3 regions of the Tardiphaga sp. 813_E8_N1_3 genome follow, and region 3 is predicted to be linked to each of the others. Evidence: predicted binding sites of a transcription regulator. Region 3 holds the regulator's gene; each other region holds the start of a gene.
What was found. The regulator HrcA, encoded in region 3, represses chaperone genes, less so after heat shock. The targets are predictions, from matches to a motif close to GTTAGCACTCNCNNNNNGNGAGTGCTAAC.
Positions count from the first base shown of each region.

Region 1 (6,066 bases), 3.8 Mb from region 3:
CCTGCGCCGCCCTTCTTGGGCAGCTCGGCAACCATGGCTTCCGTGGTGATCAGGAGGCCGGCAACTGAAGCTGCGTTCTGGATCGCTGCACGGACAACCTTGGTCGGATCGATAATGCCCTTCTTGAGCATGTCGCCGTAGGTGCCGGTCTGCGAGTCGAAGCCGTAGCTGTAGGTCGCGGTCTCGAGGACCTTGCCGACGATGACCGAACCGTCTTCGCCTGCGTTGATGGCGATCTGGCGAGCCGGAGCCGACAGGGCCTTGCGGACGATCTCGACGCCGGTCTTCTGATCGTCGTTCGCGGTCTTGATCTTCTTCAGCTGTTCCGAAGCGCGGAGCAGAGCGACGCCGCCGCCGGGGACGATGCCTTCTTCAACCGCAGCGCGGGTCGCATGCATCGCGTCATCAACGCGGTCCTTGCGCTCCTTCACTTCGACTTCGGTCGCGCCGCCGACGCGGATGACAGCAACGCCGCCAGCCAGCTTGGCGAGACGCTCCTGCAGCTTCTCACGGTCGTAGTCCGAAGTGGTTTCTTCGATCTGCGCCTTGATCTGCGCCACGCGTGCTTCGATGTCGGCCTTCTTGCCGGCGCCGTTCACGATGGTGGAGTTTTCCTTGTCGATCATCACCTTCTTGGCGCGACCGAGCATGGCGAGCGTGACGTTCTCGAGCTTGATGCCGAGATCTTCCGAGATCGCCTGGCCGCCGGTCAGGATCGCGATGTCCTGCAGCATGGCCTTGCGGCGATCGCCGAAGCCCGGAGCCTTGACGGCAGCGACCTTGAGGCCGCCACGCAGGCGGTTGACGACGAGGGTGGCGAGAGCTTCGCCTTCGACGTCTTCCGCGACGATGACGAGCGGCTTGCCGGTCTGCACGACGGCTTCGAGCAGCGGCAGCATCTCGTTCAGCGAGGAGAGCTTCTTCTCGTTGATCAGGATGTAGGCATCGTCGAATTCAACGCGCATCTTGTCGGCGTTGGTGACGAAGTAGGGCGAGATGTAGCCGCGGTCGAACTGCATGCCTTCGACGACGTCGAGTTCGGTTTCGAGCGACTTGGCTTCTTCAACCGTGATGACGCCCTCGTTGCCGACCTTCTTCATCGCGTCGGCGAGGAACTTGCCGATTTCTGCGTCGCCGTTCGCCGAGATCGTGCCGACCTGGGCGATTTCGTCGTTCGAGGTGACCTTCTTGGAGTTCTTGACGAGGTCAGCAACCACGGCTTCCACAGCCAGGTCGATGCCGCGCTTCAGATCCATCGGGTTCATGCCGGCAGCAACCGACTTGGCGCCTTCACGGACGATCGCCTGGGCGAGCACGGTAGCCGTGGTGGTGCCGTCGCCGGCTGCGTCGGCCGACTTCGAGGCCACTTCGCGCACCATCTGGGCGCCCATGTTCTCGAACTTGTCGTCGAGCTCGATTTCCTTGGCGACGGTGACGCCGTCCTTGGTGATGCGGGGCGCGCCGAACGACTTGTCGATGACGACGTTGCGGCCCTTCGGACCGAGCGTCACCTTCACGGCGTTGGCGAGAATGTCGACGCCGCGCAGCATCTTGTCGCGGGCATCAACGCCGAATTTCACTTCTTTAGCTGACATGTTTTGCTTCCTTGAAAATCAGGATGGGTGGGAAAGGCGCTTAAGCGGCCTTCTTCTTGGCGGGAGCGGCACCTTCGAGGACGCCCATGATGTCGCTTTCCTTCATGATCAGCAGGTCCTGACCGTCGATCTTGACCTCGGTGCCCGACCACTTGCCGAACAGCACGCGCTCGCCGACCTTCAGATCGATCGGGATCAGCTTGCCGGCTTCGTCGCGGCCGCCCGGGCCGACGGAGACGATCTCGCCCTGGGAGGGCTTCTCTTTGGCGCTATCCGGAATGATGATGCCGCCAGCGGACTTCTCTTCGGCGTCGATACGCTTGACCACAACGCGATCGTGAAGCGGACGGAATTTCATGCAGTCCTCCTAAGTTTCTGTAGATGCTTGAGAAATTTAAATTGGCAGTCTGAGCCAACAAGTGCCAGCGCAGCTGGTCCGGACATAGGCCGAACGTTCCCCACCGGCAAGGGTCTGTACCAAATATTTTGGCACTCAAATATGACGGGTGCCAGAATTGGTTAAGACCCTCCGATACCGGTTCTTGAATCCGTTAGCATCCACGGTAAGTGGCTGCTAACACTCGGCTTTCAATACATTATTAAACTTTTAAGCTTGTGATGAAGACGTTGCTTGCGTCACATTTCATGCATCGTGTTGTCATGGGCGAAGTGGAAGCCGGTTCGCTGCAGTCAGCACGGTCACAGGAGAGCAGAGCGAAGTTCGACGTCAAACCGGAATCCACTTAGCCGAATGCGCTCTGTCCATGGAGGTTGAACATGGTCTCGAGAAATGCAGCTTCTGACGATTTCAGGAAGCAGGTGCTTGGCTACGGACTGACGACGGCGCAGATTCTCTATCGCATGCCCGACCACCCCTCGCTGCTGCAAACATATGTCTGGCAGAACTACGATCTGTTTCCGAAGTTTCCGGCGCTGAAGGATTTCCTGGATTTTTGGCAAGAGAAGCTCGATGGCCCATTATTCGCGGTGACCGTCGCGCATTCCAAACTGATCAAGCCGGCCGAGCTTCGTGCCGTGGATGGCGTCTTCCGGTTGCACTAGTCCGCGCCTCTCAACGCGCCGGATGAATTGCCGCTGTGCTGAACTACAGCTAGGTTCCCACACGCGCTGGCCGCTTGTTTGGCATTGCGCCGGGTGGGAAACACGACATGGCGAAGCTGAAGCGAACGTCAAAGAGCGCGGCGAAAACGGCTGCGACGAAGAAGTCTGCGACACGGGCGGTGGCGAAAGCGGCAAAGACATCACCTGCCAGTAAGCCGGCAAAGCCGAGCGCGAAGAGTGTCGCCGCGAAGCCCGGCTCGCGCCGCAAGCAGCGCGTTGCGATCAGTCACTATCAGGAAGAAGCATTTCTCGGCGATGGCCTGCGTGCCTACGCGAAGTATCGCGATCTCGGCGTCGCCGCTGCGACCGGCGGTTTGGCGCACGCGCATGTCATCCGGCTGATCGGACCTTGCGATCCGAAAGAGGTCTCCAAGCTGCACTATCACGATGCCGAGTTTCAGCTGGTCTATGTGCTGAACGGCTGGGTGAAGGCCTATATGGAAGGCGAGGGCGAGATGACCATGCGTCAGGGGTCATGCTGGACCCAGCCGCCGCGCATCAGGCATCTGATCCGCGATTACTCCGACAATTGCGAACTGCTCGAAGTGATCCTTCCGGCGGAGTTCAAGACCGTCGAGGTCAAGGGCTAATGAATTAGTTCAGCATGCCGACGATCGCGCCCATCAGGCAGGTCGTCAGCGTCCCCGAGACGATCGACTTCACACCGAGCGCGTTGATTTCGTTACGACGTTCCGGGGCCATCGTGCCCAGGCCTCCGATCATAATTCCGAGGCTGGCAAAATTTGCAAATCCGCACAGCGCATAAAGCATGATGAGGCGCGAGCGCGCATCCAGCGCGTCGGGACCGAGCTTCGCCAATTGAACATAGGCGATCAACTCGTTGAGGATCGTCTTGACGCCCATCAGCGAGCCCGCGGTCAGCGCCTGGTCCCACGGCAGGCCCATCAGCCAGCATATCGGTGCCATCAGGTAACCCAGCATCCGCTGGACCGAGATCGGCGTTCCTCCGATCGTCGGCATCATCATGAGGATGGCGTTCATGAGATACATCAGCGCCACGAAGACCAGCAGCAGGGCGATGATGTTGACGAGCAGTTCGATGCCTGCACTCGTGCCCTTGACGATCGCATCTATCGTGCTCGTGGCCGATGCGTCCGGATTGGCGAGCAATCCACCGGTGCGGCGATCCTCCGTCTCAGGCACCATGATCAGGCTGACGAGGATCGCAGCTGGCGCCGAGAGCACAGAAGCAATCACGAAATGCGCCGACGCATCGGGGATCAGCGGCGCCATGAAAGTGGCGTAGAGCACAAGCACGGTGCCCGCGATCCCCGCCATGCCGCCCGTCATCACCAGAAACAGTTCGCTGCGCGTGAGCTGCGCGAGGTACGGGCGAATAAACAACGGGGCCTCGACCATGCCCAGAAAGATATTCGCGGCCGTTGACAGCCCGACCGCGCCGCCGATGCCGAGTGTGCGTTCGAGCAGCCAGGCCATGCCGCGCACGATCGGCGGCAGGATACGCCAGTAGAATAACAGGCTGGTCAGCACGCTGATGACCAGCACCACGGGGAGTGCTTGCAGCGCAAGCACGAAATCCGCGCCGGGATTCTTGAGGTCGAACGGCAATGCGCCGCCGCCGAGATAGCCGAACACGAAGGAGGTTCCGGCGCGCGACGCTGCGGCGATAGTACTGACAGCATCGTTGATGCCGCTGAAGGCGCGGGTAACGACGGGAAGCTTCAGCAGGACTGCGGCAGTGACGATTGTCAATGCGAGACCGATCGCGGCCTGTCTCGGCGACACCTTGCTGCGGTTTTCACCGAGCGCCCAGGCGATCCCCAAAAGCGCGATGACGCCGAACGCCGATTGTAGCTGAAGCATAAATCCCCCGAAGCCGCGGCGATGATGCCGCGGCCCCCCATGTCATGCAATCGCAATGCCGCTAAGACGGGTTACGTTTTAGCCGCGTCCGACGAACGGCATCTTCGTCGCCATGACCGTCATGGTCAGCACATTGGCGTCGAGCGGCAGGCCGGCCATATAGGCGACCGCGTCGCCGACGGCTTTGGCGTCCATGCGCGGCTCCTGCTTCGAGGTGCCGTCGGGCTGCAGCACGCCGGGGCCGTTGACCATGCGGTCAGTCATGGGTGTGGCAGCGTTGCCGATATCGACCTGGCCGACGGCGATGTCATAGGCGCGGCCGTCGAGATTGCTGGCCTTGGTCAAGCCGGTGATGGCGTGTTTGGTCGAGGTGTAGGCGGCGGAGAACGGGCGCGGCGCATGCGCCGAGATCGAGCCGTTATTGATGATGCGGCCGCCGCGGGGCGTCTGATCCTTCATGATGCGGAAGGCGTGCTGCGTGCACAGGAACGGCGCGGTGAGGTTGGTGTTCACCACGGCCTGCCATTGTTCGAGACCGAGGTCTTCGAACGGCAGCGGAGGCGCGCCCATGCCGGCATTGTTGAACAGCACGTCGAGCCTGCCGAACTCCTGCATGGTCCTGGCGAATAGCGCGGCGATCGAGGCAGGGTCGGCCATGTCGGCGCTCACGGGGAGGCTCTTGCCGTCATTGGCCGCGCCGAGCTTCTGGGTCTCTTGCAGCAGTTCGAGCCGGCGACCGGCGAGCACGACGGTGAAACCGGCATTCATCAGCGCGAGCGATGCGGCACGGCCGACGCCGGTGCCCGCTCCGGTCACGAGTGCGATTTTGTTGGTCATCTGTTTCGTCCCTGTTTTCTTTTTACGAGAGGTCTTTTTGAGTGAGGTCTTTTTTTGAGAGATCTCGGACCATGAAACGTGCGTTGTCACCGTAGCTTTGCAGTTTCTGATCCAGTTCGGAATCGCGCAGGATGGTGAAATCGTGCCGCTGCCAAAAATGAACTGAATTGTTGACGGCAACAAGCGTCATGTTGGGCAGTTGCATCAGTCTGGCGTGTGCCGCCATCATATCGACGGCCACAGTCGCCGCGCCGGATCTGCGGGTTTCGGGCAGCAATGCGAGATCGTGTATGTAGAAGGTCGACGGCGCCGCGGGCATTGTCAGCAGGCTGTTCAGTGCCGGCGGCTCCCTGAATTGCCAGGGATGGCTGACGATGTAACCCTTGATCCCGTCCTGGGCTTCGAGCACGGCGCAACCGCTTGGATTCAGCGCCAGCCGGTTTGCGAACACGACCTCATCTTCGGGAAAATCGGGATGAACGGCATCGGCAATGGCGAGGACGGACGGCAGGTCTGCCTCCGCCATGATGCGCCATTTCATTGGAACTGCGGTCATCGTGGCCGCGCTCAATTGTCTTTCTTGTAGGGCGGGCGCGGAATGTTTTGATGCGCCGCGCGCAGTGCTGCCGACCAGCGCGAGCGCAGGTCGTGGAAATAGGGCTCGCCG
Region 1 covers NZ_JBPWQE010000001.1:1,836,912-1,842,977, forward strand. The annotation lists gene groL (chaperonin GroEL) at 1-1,595, opposite strand, end outside; gene AB8A33_RS08540 (co-chaperone GroES) at 1,636-1,953, opposite strand; gene AB8A33_RS08545 (usg protein) at 2,373-2,657, shown strand; gene AB8A33_RS08550 (cupin domain-containing protein) at 2,765-3,307, shown strand; gene AB8A33_RS08555 (NupC/NupG family nucleoside CNT transporter) at 3,312-4,562, opposite strand; gene AB8A33_RS08560 (SDR family oxidoreductase) at 4,641-5,399, opposite strand; gene AB8A33_RS08565 (GNAT family N-acetyltransferase) at 5,422-5,970, opposite strand; gene AB8A33_RS08570 (peptidase) at 5,967-6,066, opposite strand, start outside.
Region 1: AB8A33_RS08540 (co-chaperone GroES) is a predicted target of HrcA. The motif match lies at 2,081-2,109, and genes of this name have one in related genera.

Region 2 (6,066 bases), 1.1 Mb from region 3:
GTCGACCTGGGTCTGCGTTGCGCCGGTCAGCGTCGAACCACTGACCGTGAGATTGGCGACGAAGCGATCCTTGCGGTCGCTGCCCTTCTCGGCGGGATAGCAGACATCAAGCGTCGCGGCCGTGACGGCCTTGCCCTGCCGCGTCTCCCGCAGGATGACGTCGGCATTGCCGTTCATGACGCCGTCGATCGAGGTGAAATAGCGCGTCTCGGGGCCTGCCGGCTGGCTCTTCGGCGCGGCTTTTACCTGCGCGAAGGCGTGGTGGACGGTCGCAACCGAGGCGGTGACCGTAAGGCCGAGCAGACAAAGATGAAGCGCGCGCATTTCAAAAGTCCCTGGAGGTTATCGACGTGTCTCCGGGCGGATTTATCTGATTCCGCCCATGTGAGATCAATCACGGGATTGAATCAGAACCGCGACCGAGGTGAAAGGCCATAAGTCGCAGGCATGACGCGTGGCAGGCAAAAAAAGAAGGCCGCCCGGAGGCGGCCTTCGATCACAATGCAGTTGAGCGTGAAAGCAGGGCTTAGAAGCCCATGCCTCCCATCCCGCCCATGCCACCCATACCGCCGCCACCGCCCGGCATCGCTGGTGCAGCTTCCTTCGGCAGTTCGGCGACCATGGCTTCGGTGGTCACCAGCAGGCCGGCAACCGAGGCGGCGTCCTGCAGTGCAGTACGCACCACCTTGGCCGGATCGATGATGCCCTTGGCGACCATATCGACATAGGTTTCGGTCTGCGCGTCGAAGCCGAAGGTCTCGGACTTCTCGTCCAGGATCTTGCCGACCACGATCGAACCTTCAACGCCGGCATTCTCGGCGATCTGGCGGATCGGAGCTTCCAGCGCCTTCAGCACGATGTTGATACCGGCCTGAACGTCGGCGTTGTCATTGGTGAGACGGCCGACGGCCTTCTTGGCGCGAAGAAGGGCGGTACCGCCGCCGGGGACGATGCCTTCCTGAACGGCCGCACGGGTCGCGTTCAGCGCGTCATCCACGCGATCCTTCTTTTCCTTCACTTCGACTTCGGTCGCGCCGCCGACGCGGATCACCGCGACGCCGCCAGCCAGCTTGGCCAGACGCTCCTGCAGCTTCTCACGGTCGTAGTCCGAGGTGGTTTCCTCGATCTGCGCCTTGATCTGATTGACGCGGGCTTCGATCGCCGGCTTCTTGCCAGCGCCGTTGACGACGGTGGTGTTTTCCTTGTCGATCACGACCTTCTTGGCGCGGCCGAGCATGGCGAGCGTCACGCTTTCCAGCTTCATGCCGAGATCTTCCGAGACGAGCTGACCGCCGGTCAGGATCGCAAGGTCTTCCAGCATCGCCTTGCGGCGATCGCCGAAACCCGGTGCCTTGACGGCAGCAACCTTGAGGCCACCGCGCAGGCGGTTGACGACGAGGGTGGCGAGGGCTTCGCCTTCGACGTCTTCAGCAATGATCAGCAGCGGCTTGCCCGACTGCACCACGGCTTCGAGCACCGGCAGCATGGCCTGCAGGCTGGAGATCTTCTTCTCGACGAGCAGGACGTACACGTCCTCGAGCTCGGCCGTCATCTTCTCGGCATTGGTGACGAAGTAGGGCGACAGGTAGCCGCGATCGAACTTCATGCCCTCGACGATGTCGACTTCGGTCTCGAGCGACTTGTTCTCTTCAACCGTGATGACGCCTTCGTTGCCGACCTTCTGCATTGCCTGGGCGATCATCTTGCCGATGGCGGCGTCGCCGTTGGCGGAGATGGTGCCGACCTGAGCGACTTCAGCCGAAGACGCAACCGGCTTGGCGCGCTTGGTGATGTCCTTGATGACGGCGGCAACGGCGATATCGATGCCGCGCTTGAGGTCCATCGGGTTCATGCCGGCTGCAACCGACTTGGCGCCTTCACGGACGATGGCCTGGGCCAGCACGGTAGCGGTGGTGGTACCGTCGCCTGCGGTGTCGTTGGTCTTCGAGGCGACTTCGCGCAGCATCTGCGCGCCCATGTTCTCGAACTTGTCCTCGAGCTCGATCTCCTTGGCGACGGTGACGCCGTCCTTGGTGATGCGCGGAGCGCCGAACGACTTCTCGATCACGACATTGCGGCCCTTCGGACCGAGCGTGACCTTGACGGCGTTGGCGAGAATGTCGACGCCGCGCAGCATGCGATCGCGTGCGTCTCCGGAGAATTTAACGTCTTTGGCTGCCATGTGAGATGACTCCTAACTGATGAATTTGAAACTCCGTCATCACCGGGCTCGTCCCGGTGATCCACGCCTTGCTTGCTGAGCAGAAGGCGTGGATGGCCGGGACAAGCCCGGCCATGACAGCGTGTGTGAGACTGAACGCCTTAGGCGATCACGCCCATGATGTCCGACTCCTTCATGATGAGGAGTTCTTCGCCGTCGAGTTTGATCTCGGTGCCCGACCACTTGCCGAACAGAACCTTGTCGCCGACCTTGATGTCGATCGGGATCAGCTTGCCGGCTTCGTCGCGACCGCCGGGGCCGACGCCGACAACTTCGCCTTCAGACGGCTTTTCCTTGGCGCTGTCCGGGATGATGATGCCGCCCTTGGTCTTCTCGTCGGCAACGATGCGCTTGACGACGACGCGGTCGTGCAGCGGGCGGAATTTGGTCTTGGCCATGGGAGTGTCCCTTTAGGGTTTGCGATTTCGTTGCCATCTCGGAGGCGGGCGGGAATCCAGCCGGAACGCTCGGGGCGGCCGGCTCATTCCCTTAGCAATCGCGCTCCGGGAGTGCTAATTGAGCGTCCGGGAAATATGGCCAGACGCTTTTTGAGTCAAGCGAGGCCTTAAGGCCTTGGTGAGGCCAATATAGGATGATCTGGAAACCATAATGGAGAGTCGGCGTAATTCTGCCGACCTCATTGCGCCGTCAGGTGTTTTGCGCTTGGCTGCCGGGACGGGCAGCCGGGGAATTTGCTCTAGGGGATAATATGATCAGGTCACGCTACGCCCGCACGGTTGCCCATCTGGCGATCGTTTCAACTTTGGCGCTGTCATTGGGCGGGTGCGGCACGTCTGGTGGATTGGGCGGGTTCAGCTTTGGGAACTCGCAGCCGACACCGCCGCCGGAGCCCCCGCCGGCGCCGGAACTGCCAGCCTCGATCCGCTCGGAAGAACTCGTTGGCCGCTGGGGTCTGGCATCCTATATGAATCCCAACGATCGCGTTCGCACCGAGAATGCCGCGCGCGGCCAGTGCAAGCAGCCCTATATCATCGGCCAGGGCGCTACCGGCGGCGTCATCATGCATCTCGCCGACGAGGCGACGCCGCAGGAATTGCGCCTCAAGGGCTCACCGAGCGGCAAGAACTATATCGGCCCGGCTGGTCCCGCCGGTGGCGAGAAGGATCGCGAGATCGTCTCCTTCGACGGCCGGATTCTCGTCACGCGCTTCATCGATAAGGACGCTGCGGTCCGCTACGGCAACATGGTCTATGTCCGTTGCGCACCCAAGGCGTGAGCTGATAAGGCGTGACCTGAGGTGTAAGGCGGGTCCCGCCATTCCCTTGAAGACGTGAGCCCATGCACCGATTGCGCGACCTTGTTTTCGGACCGGGCCGCGCGGTCCTCGTGCTGGCATTCACCCAGATCCTGACCTGGGGCATCCTGATCTATCCACCGGTGCTGACCATGCCGTATGTCACGGCGGCACATGGCTGGTCGCTGGCCTTTCGGCATGGCGGGTTTTTCGCTGGGGCTGATTGTATCGGGGCTGCTGTCGCCGGTGGTTGGTGGATTGATCGACCGCCTCGGCGGCAATGTCGTCATGGCATCGGGCGCATTGGCGGGTGCCTTGGGTCTCGCTCTATTTTCAGTAGCCGATCATCCCGCGACCTATCTGGCCTGCTGGCTGTTGCTCGGCGCTGCAATGTCCGCGTCGCTCTACGATCCGGCCTTTGCCACGCTAACGCGGATATTCGGGGCATCGGCGCGGCGGCAGATCACCTTCGTGACCTTTGCAGGCGGTTTCGCCTCGACGGTCGGCTGGCCGGCGACCCATCTTCTGCTTGAGGCTGTCGGCTGGCGCGGGACGTATCTGACCTTCGCAGCGATCTTCGCTTTTGTCGTTGCGCCGCTTCATGCCTTTGCATTGCCGCGCCACGTCGCCGTCGCGCCTCTGCCCGTGGTGGACGCCGTTGTCGTTCCCCAGCAAGCAACCCTGCGGCCGGAAGGCTGGCTGTTCATCCTGCTGGCGGCAGCTTTCTCGCTTTACAGCTTCATTCTGTCGGGCGTGACCTCGAACCTGCTGGCGCTGCTGGAGCGCGGCGGGCTCAGTGCTGCAACGGCGGTGACCATCGGTGCGATGTTCGGTCCGGCGCAGGTGGCATCACGGCTGGCAGACTTCATGCTGGCGGGGCGCACCCATCCGCTGTGGATCGCGCGCGGGGCGGTGGTGCTGGTGGTGTCGGCCTTCGCGATGCTGGCATTGGCCGGGATTTCATTTCCGCTCGCGGCGCTGTTTGCGGTTGCTTTCGGCGCCGCCAATGGCGTCATGACCATCGCGCGCGGCGCGCTGCCGCTGCTGATGTTCGGTCCGGTCGGGTATGGCCGCGTCATCGGCCGTATCGCGCGGCCTGCCTTGTTCGTGCAGGCCTTTGCACCGTTCGTGGTGGCATCGGCGGTCGAGACGCTGTCGGACCGCACTGTACTGCTGCTCGGGACGGCGGGAGCGTTGATCGTACTGGTCTGCTTCGTGATGATAAAAACGCCGGGCGTTGCGGCCCGGCGTTAAGTCGTTTCTAACCTTGCGCGCAGGTTCCGGCGTTAGCCGAACAGCGCGTCGATATCGTCCTGCGAAGCGTGGCCGATATCGCCGTCCAGCTTCGGGCCGTTGAGCAGCTTGTCGTCTTCGCTGCGGTCATCGACCTTGGCCGGCGCATGCGCCTTGATCTCATCGACGCCACCCCAGATGTCCATCATCGCAGTGATGCGATTTTCGATGAACTTCATCGTGGTCATCACCTTGCTGATGCGCTGACCGGTGAGGTCCTGGAAGTTACAGGCTTCGAAGATCGCGACGACGTTATCGCCGATCTCTTCCAGCATCTGCTTCTGCTGATCGGGTGAAGTCACCTTGCCGAGCGCTGTCGATGCATTATCGATGGCTTCGGCGGCGGCGAGAATCTGCTGCGTGGCTTCTTCGGTGCCGCCGACAACGGCGCCGAGTTCACCGTTGACCTTCGCCATTTCGTCGCCTTCGAAGCTCTTGCCGTGAAGAACTGCGATTTCCATCTTGGTGCGGGTAATAGCGTCGTGGATCAGATCGAGTTCGATCTTGAGCTTCTCGCACTGCTCGATCTGAGCGCGGTAGGTGGCGAGCAGCGCCTGTGCTTCCGCAACCTGCTGATCGGCGGCGGCGCCGACCTGATCTGTCACGGCGTTGCGGGCCGGCGCTCCCATCTGTGCGCGGATCGCGCGGAGCTCAGCCATGATTTCGCGATGCATTGGCATCGGCTCGCTGCTGCCCACTACTTCATTGGGCATAGGCGCGGTACCGAAAACTTCTTCAATGCGAAATCGCTTGCGACGAACAGACATCAGGTCCCCCAACGTTCAATCAATCCCCCGTTCGTATACCCATGAGTTTAACGTGAAGTTCACGCGGGAACATCGCACCGATAGCCGATAATCGTTGCGCAAACTGTTAGTTAACCATGGGGCTTTCGCGTTCATTCAAAATAAACGCTACCAAATAGAACTGCGCCGTTTGACGACGTGGTGAATCCAAACGGCGATTGTGTTTACCAAACCGAGGCGATTTTAACCTTAAGTCGGAGTGTGCAAAGCGCTTCTCAGGTGAGAACGCGCACGACGAAACAGTGCAGAGTACGTCGATGTTCAAAAAGTTCTCTCTCACGCTTCTTGCCAGCGCATCTTTCATCGCCGCTGGATCGCATCAGACGCTAGCGGTGGAAGCCGCGGCGCCATTCGCCGAGCCTCCGGTGGTGTATGCGCAGCAGCCGCAGCGCCCGATGCAGCGCACGGCCTATGCCGAACGCTCGCGCATGGGTGGCGGCTTCATCGAGTTTCTGTTCAGCGATGGTCCGGCGCAGCAGGGCCAGCGTTAT
Region 2 covers NZ_JBPWQE010000001.1:4,536,268-4,542,333, reverse strand. The annotation lists gene AB8A33_RS21545 (hypothetical protein) at 1-324, opposite strand, end outside; gene groL (chaperonin GroEL) at 527-2,182, opposite strand; gene AB8A33_RS21535 (co-chaperone GroES) at 2,323-2,619, opposite strand; gene AB8A33_RS21530 (hypothetical protein) at 2,931-3,458, shown strand; partial or broken gene AB8A33_RS21525 (MFS transporter) at 3,521-4,730, shown strand; gene AB8A33_RS21520 (protein phosphatase CheZ) at 4,763-5,536, opposite strand; gene AB8A33_RS21515 (L,D-transpeptidase) at 5,833-6,066, shown strand, end outside.
Region 2: AB8A33_RS21535 (co-chaperone GroES) is a predicted target of HrcA. The motif match lies at 2,710-2,738, and genes of this name have one in related genera.

Region 3 (6,066 bases):
TCAAATCGAACTGGCCGAGCGGCTTGTTGTCGGCCGCCATTTCGCGCTCACCCTGGAACACCCGGATGGTGACGGCGTTCTGGTTGTCTTCGGCCGTCGAGAACACCTGGCTCTTCTTGGTCGGGATCGTGGTGTTGCGCTCGATGATGCGGGTGAATACGCCACCCAACGTCTCGATGCCCAGCGACAGCGGGGTCACGTCGAGCAGCAGCACGTCCTTGACGTCGCCCTGCAGCACGCCGGCCTGAATGGCGGCGCCGATGGCCACGACTTCGTCCGGGTTGACGCCCTTGTGGGGCTCCTTGCCGAAGAACTGCTTCACGACTTCCTGGATCTTGGGCATGCGGATCATGCCGCCGACCAGAACCACTTCGCCGATTTCACCGGCGGTGAGGCCGGCATCCTTGAGCGCCTTGCGGCAAGGCTCGATGGTCTTCTGCACGAGATCGTCAACGAGCGCTTCGAACTTGGCGCGGGTCAGCTTCAGCGTCAGATGCTTCGGACCGGAGGCATCCGCCGTGATGAACGGCAGGTTGATTTCGGTCTGGGTCGTCGACGACAGCTCGATCTTCGCCTTTTCAGCAGCTTCCTTCAGACGCTGCAGAGCCAGCTTGTCGTTGCGCAGGTCGATGCCCTGCTCTTTCTTGAACTCGTCGGCGAGGTAGCCGACCAGACGCATGTCGAAGTCTTCACCGCCGAGGAACGTATCGCCGTTAGTGGACTTCACTTCGAACACGCCGTCGCCGATCTCAAGGATCGAGACGTCGAAGGTGCCGCCGCCGAGGTCGTACACCGCGATGGTGCCGGACTTCGACTTGTCGAGGCCGTAAGCGAGCGCAGCCGCAGTCGGCTCGTTGATGATGCGCAGCACTTCGAGGCCAGCGATCTTGCCGGCATCCTTGGTGGCCTGACGCTGGGCGTCGTTGAAGTAGGCGGGCACGGTGATGACGGCCTGCTCGACCTTCTGGCCGAGGTGAGCCTCCGCGGTCTCCTTCATCTTCTGCAGCGTGAAGGCGGAGATCTGCGAGGGCGAATAGGTTTTACCGTCGACTTCCACCCAGGCGTCGCCATTGCCACCCTTGGCAATCTTGTAGGGGACGAGCTTCTTGTCCTTCTCGACGGTCGGATCGTCATAGCGGCGGCCGATCAGGCGCTTCACCGCGAAAATGGTGCGCTCGGGATTGGTAACTGCCTGGCGCTTGGCCGGCTGGCCGACGAGGCGCTCGCCATCATCGGTAAAAGCCACGATGGACGGCGTGGTCCGCATGCCTTCTGCGTTCTCGATGACCTTCGGCGTTTTGCCATCCATGACGGCGACGCAGGAATTCGTCGTACCGAGGTCGATACCGATGACCTTTCCCATGCTCTCATATCCTTTTTCTGCGGCAGGTTGGCTGGGCCCTGACGGCACCCCGCTCCCAACCCCCAAACATCAACTATTCGCGATATTGCGACGGTAGGCCTCATATAGGAGGGGGGGTGGTGGCCGCAAGGCATCTGGCACACTCCAGACCCATGAAAACACGACCGGTGCGCGAAATTAATATTTGGTGAAACAGACCCTTGGCGGTTGTTTCGCCAATACGCGACGGATAGGCGCGGACGGCGCCGGGAACGGATTTATGGCTTGATCTGTTGGCGGAACAGGGCAACCGTGAACGCCCTTTCCGGCCGGTCGTGTGACGGCCAAGGCCGGAACCCCACACCATCGAACAGCCTCAATACAAACCCAGTAGATTTTTCATGAAACATGCTGCGCCCCTGTTCGCTTTGACCATGCTGACGGCCATTTCGGTCGCCCACCGCCCCGCTTTGGCGGCTGACCCCGTCTTCCCGCCGGGTGTCCGTGTGGGTCTGGCCCCGCTGGTCGGCCTCGCCCCCGCAAAGACCTTTGTCGGCTTCGAGACCTCCGATCAGGGCGTCAAGGTGCTCATGACCGAACTGCCGGCCGCGGCCTTCAACGAGGTCGAGACTGCGTTCAAGGCCAATCCGGCGGGCATGGCCGCGAAGCCCGAGAGCATCGAGACCACTGCCGGAAAGGCCTTCTACACGATCGAGAGCGCGAAGGACGCCACCGGCAATGTCAGGCGCTATTCGATGATCGTCGGCGGCAGCGGGAACTTCTCCGGCTATGTCGCCGTGCAGGTCCCGGAAAACGCCCAGAAGATCTATACCGACGACGCGGTGCGCCAGATGTTCTCGTCCGTTGTGGTGCGCAAGGAAGTGCCGCTGGCAGAGCAACTCGGCCTGATGCCGTTCAAGGTCGCCGAAATGAGCGATTTCAAGACCGTCCGCACGCTTGCGCCAGGCGCCGCTTTGTTGCTGGCCGACTCGACCGACGAGAACAGCATCGAAACGAGTCCTTTCATGGTGATCGGCAGCCTCGCTTCGGCGCCTGAAAAGGCCGAAGACCGTGGCCGCTTCGCCCAACAGGCCGCAGGCTCGATCCCTGGTTTGCGTGAGGGCCGCATCACCATGTCGGAGCCACAGCGCATCGACGGCATGGCCGGCTGGGAGACCCGTATCGACGCCGTAAGCGGCAAGAACAACACGCCGGTCAGCGTCGTGCAGTGGCTGCGCTTCGGCGGCGGCAAGGTCACCATGCGCATTATCGCCAGCGCGCCGCGCGACGATTGGGCCAAGGCGTTTCCGCGCTTCCGCGCCGTGCGCGACGGCATCGAGCCGCGCTAACGAAAGGCGCGGGCCGGCTCACGGCCCGCTTTACGATCTCCCCGTGACCTGATCTGCTGGACAAATCCGATACGGGGAATTTCGTGATGCTCAACAGACGTCAAATTCTCGCAGGGTTGGGGACGATTGCGATGACCAGCCTAGCTTCCAAAACATTATCCGCCGCCGGCAAGGTCAGCCTCGACCGCACATCCGTCCTGCTGGTGATCGACGTTCAGAACTGCTTCCTGCCCGGTGGCAGCCTTGCGGTGAAGGACGGCGACAAGGTCGTGCCGGTCATCAACGGCATCGCCAAGAAATTCGCCGACGTGGTGATGACCCAGGACTGGCACACACCAGGCCATATCTCATTCGCGTCAAGCCACAGCGGCAAGAAACCATTTGAAACCACTGATGTGAAATACGGCAAGCAGGTGCTGTGGCCGGACCACTGCGTACAGGGCACTGACGGAGCCGCCCTCTCGAAGGATCTCGCGATCCCGCATACCGAGCTGATCTTGCGCAAGGGCTTCAACAAGGATGTCGACAGCTACTCGGCTTTCACCGAGGCTGATGGCAAGACCACCACCGGCCTCGCCGCCTATCTGAAAGCCCGCAAATTGCAGCGTGTGTTCATCGCCGGCCTTGCGACCGACTTCTGCGTCGCATGGTCGGCGCTCGATGCGCGAAAAGCAGGCTTCGATGTCTATGTGGTCGAGGACGCCTGCCGCGGCATCGACACGCAGGGCTCGCTGGCCAAGGCCTGGGCCGACATGAACAAGGCCGGCGTGAAGCGGATTCAATCAGGCGATCTGGCAGCGTAACTCATACTGGATCACCCGCTTTCGCGGGTGATGACAGCAAGAGGCGCTGTTACTCAGACGCTGCCGCCCGCAGCCTTGGCGCCGCCCTTCGATACGCCGACCAGCGCCGGACGCAGCACGCGCTCACCGATGGTGTAGCCGGCCTGCACGACCTGAACGACGGTGCCCGCAGGCACCGATGCATCCGGCACCTCATACATCGCCTGCTGGAAGTTCGGGTCGAACTTCTCGCCCGACGGATCGAACTTCTTCACGCCGTTCTTTTCCAGCGTGTTGAGCAGCGACCGCTCGGTGAGTTCGACACCTTCGAGCAGTGCCTTCAGGCCCGGATCAGCCGCGGCCTTGGTGTCGGCAGGCACGGCATCGAGGGCGCGCTGCAGACTGTCAGCGATATCGAGCACTTCGCGCGCGAAATTGGTGATTGCATAGGTACGGCCATCGGCGACGTCGCGCTGGGTGCGCTTACGCAGGTTTTCCATTTCCGCCAGCGTGCGCAGCATCTTGTCGCGCGCGTCCGCGGCTTCCTTGGTCAGGGCCTCGACCGAGTTCGGCTCCGGATCGTCCGGCATGATGTAGGGCTTAGAGACCACCGGATCGGCGGCCGCTGCCGTCTTGTCCTGATTGTCGTTCTGCCCATTGGAATCAGTCATCACGCTGCCTTCTCAAAAACACGCCAAAATGGTGGGATTGCTGAGCGGGATATCGGGGTTTAAGCGCCGAAAATCAAGCGCAACCAGCCAGAATGCAGGATCTGGAACCGGCCCTGTCAGCCGCCGAGCATGCGGCTGACGATGCGCGCCGCATAATCCACCATCGGGATCACCCGCGCATAATTCAGCCGGGTCGGGCCGATGACACCGAGAACGCCGACAATATGGCCGGCACCGTCGCTATAGGGCGCAATGATCGTGGACGAGCCAGACAGTGAGAACAGCTTGTTTTCGGAGCCGATGAAGATGCGAACACCTTCCGCGGTCTCCGCCCGGCCAAGAAGATCGATCACCTCGCGCTTGGCTTCGAGATCGTCGAACAGGAGGCGAACGCGTTCAAGATCCTCCAGCGCATGGAGATCCTCGAGCAGATTGGCCTGGCCGCGCACGATCAGCTGCCGATCGTCCTTTTCCCCGCCCGACCAGCTGGCAATGCCGGCGGCAATCACCTTCTGGGTCAGCTGATCGAGCTCGATCTGGTTCTGGGTCAGCGCCGTTTCCAGCTCCAGCCGGGCTTCGGCCAGCGTACGGCCGCGGATTCGGGCATTGAGGAAATTCGAGGCCTCGTTCAACGCCGATGATGGCACGCCGGGCGCCAGGGTCAGCACCCGGTTTTCGACCTGGCCATCCTCGGCCACCAGCACAACCAAGGCCTTTTCAGGCTCCAGACGGACGAATTCGATGTGTTTCAGCCGCACATTGGACTTGGCGGTCAAAACTACCGCCGCTGCGCGGGTCAGCCCGGACAGCCGCGTCAATGCCTCGCCGAGCGCCGCCTCCACTGTCTGCGAACGGCCGACGGAGGAGAGCTGCTGCTGGATCGATTGCCGCTCTGGTTCGGTTAGGTCACCGACCTGCATCAGGGCATCGACGAAAAACCGCAGTCCGAGTTCGGTCGGCAAACGCCCGGCAGAGGTATGCGGCGCGTAAATGAGGCCAAGTTGCTCCAGGTCCGACATGACGTTGCGAACCGAGGCCGGCGACAGCGGAACCGTGATCAGACGCGAAATATTGCGCGATCCGACAGGTTCCCCAGTGGCGAGATAGCTCTCGACGATCTGCCGGAAGATCTCGCGCGATCGCTCATTGAGCTGGGCAAGCCCGGCATGCGGCGTGATCAGGCCGATCGGATCGTGGTGGGCCACAGGCAACTCCTTGAGGACCTAATTTGTCGCTCCGGCGCGCCGGATACAAGCACCATTGCGTGCGTGGAACCTGCCCTGCCCTTGCCGCTGCGGTCCGCGGCCCCTAAAAGCACCGCGAACAGGCTCTCTCTGGACATTTGGAAGGATTTTCTCATGCGGCCAAGCCGTCGTGCGCCCGATGAACTGCGCGCCGTGTCGCTGGAACGCGGCGTCGTCAAATATGCCGAAGGCTCCTGCATGGTGAAATTCGGCGACACCCATGTGCTGGTCACCGCGACGCTGGAAGAGCGCCTGCCGCCATGGCTCAAGGGCCAGGGCCGCGGCTGGGTCACGGCCGAATACGGCATGCTGCCCCGCGCCACATTGGAACGCACCCGCCGCGAAGCCGCATCCGGCAAGCAGGGCGGCCGCACCGTCGAGATCCAGCGCCTGATTGGCCGCTCGCTCCGCGCTGCCGTCGATCTGGAAGCGCTCGGCGAACGCCAGATCACCATCGACTGCGACGTCATCCAGGCCGATGGCGGCACCCGCACGGCGTCGATCACCGGCGCATGGGTTGCGCTGGCTGACTGCATCTCGTGGATGAAGAACCGCAACATGTTCAAGAACGGCGGCGGCAACGTGCTGCGCGACAATATCGCGGCGATTTCCTGCGGTATCTATCAGGGCACCCCGGTGCTCGATCTCGACTATGCCGAAGATTCCGAGGCCGACACT
Region 3 covers NZ_JBPWQE010000001.1:5,656,190-5,662,255, forward strand. The annotation lists gene dnaK (molecular chaperone DnaK) at 1-1,363, opposite strand, end outside; gene AB8A33_RS26765 (hypothetical protein) at 1,744-2,691, shown strand; gene pncA (bifunctional nicotinamidase/pyrazinamidase) at 2,778-3,494, shown strand; gene grpE (nucleotide exchange factor GrpE) at 3,548-4,144, opposite strand; gene hrcA (heat-inducible transcriptional repressor HrcA) at 4,261-5,349, opposite strand; gene rph (ribonuclease PH) at 5,503-6,066, shown strand, end outside.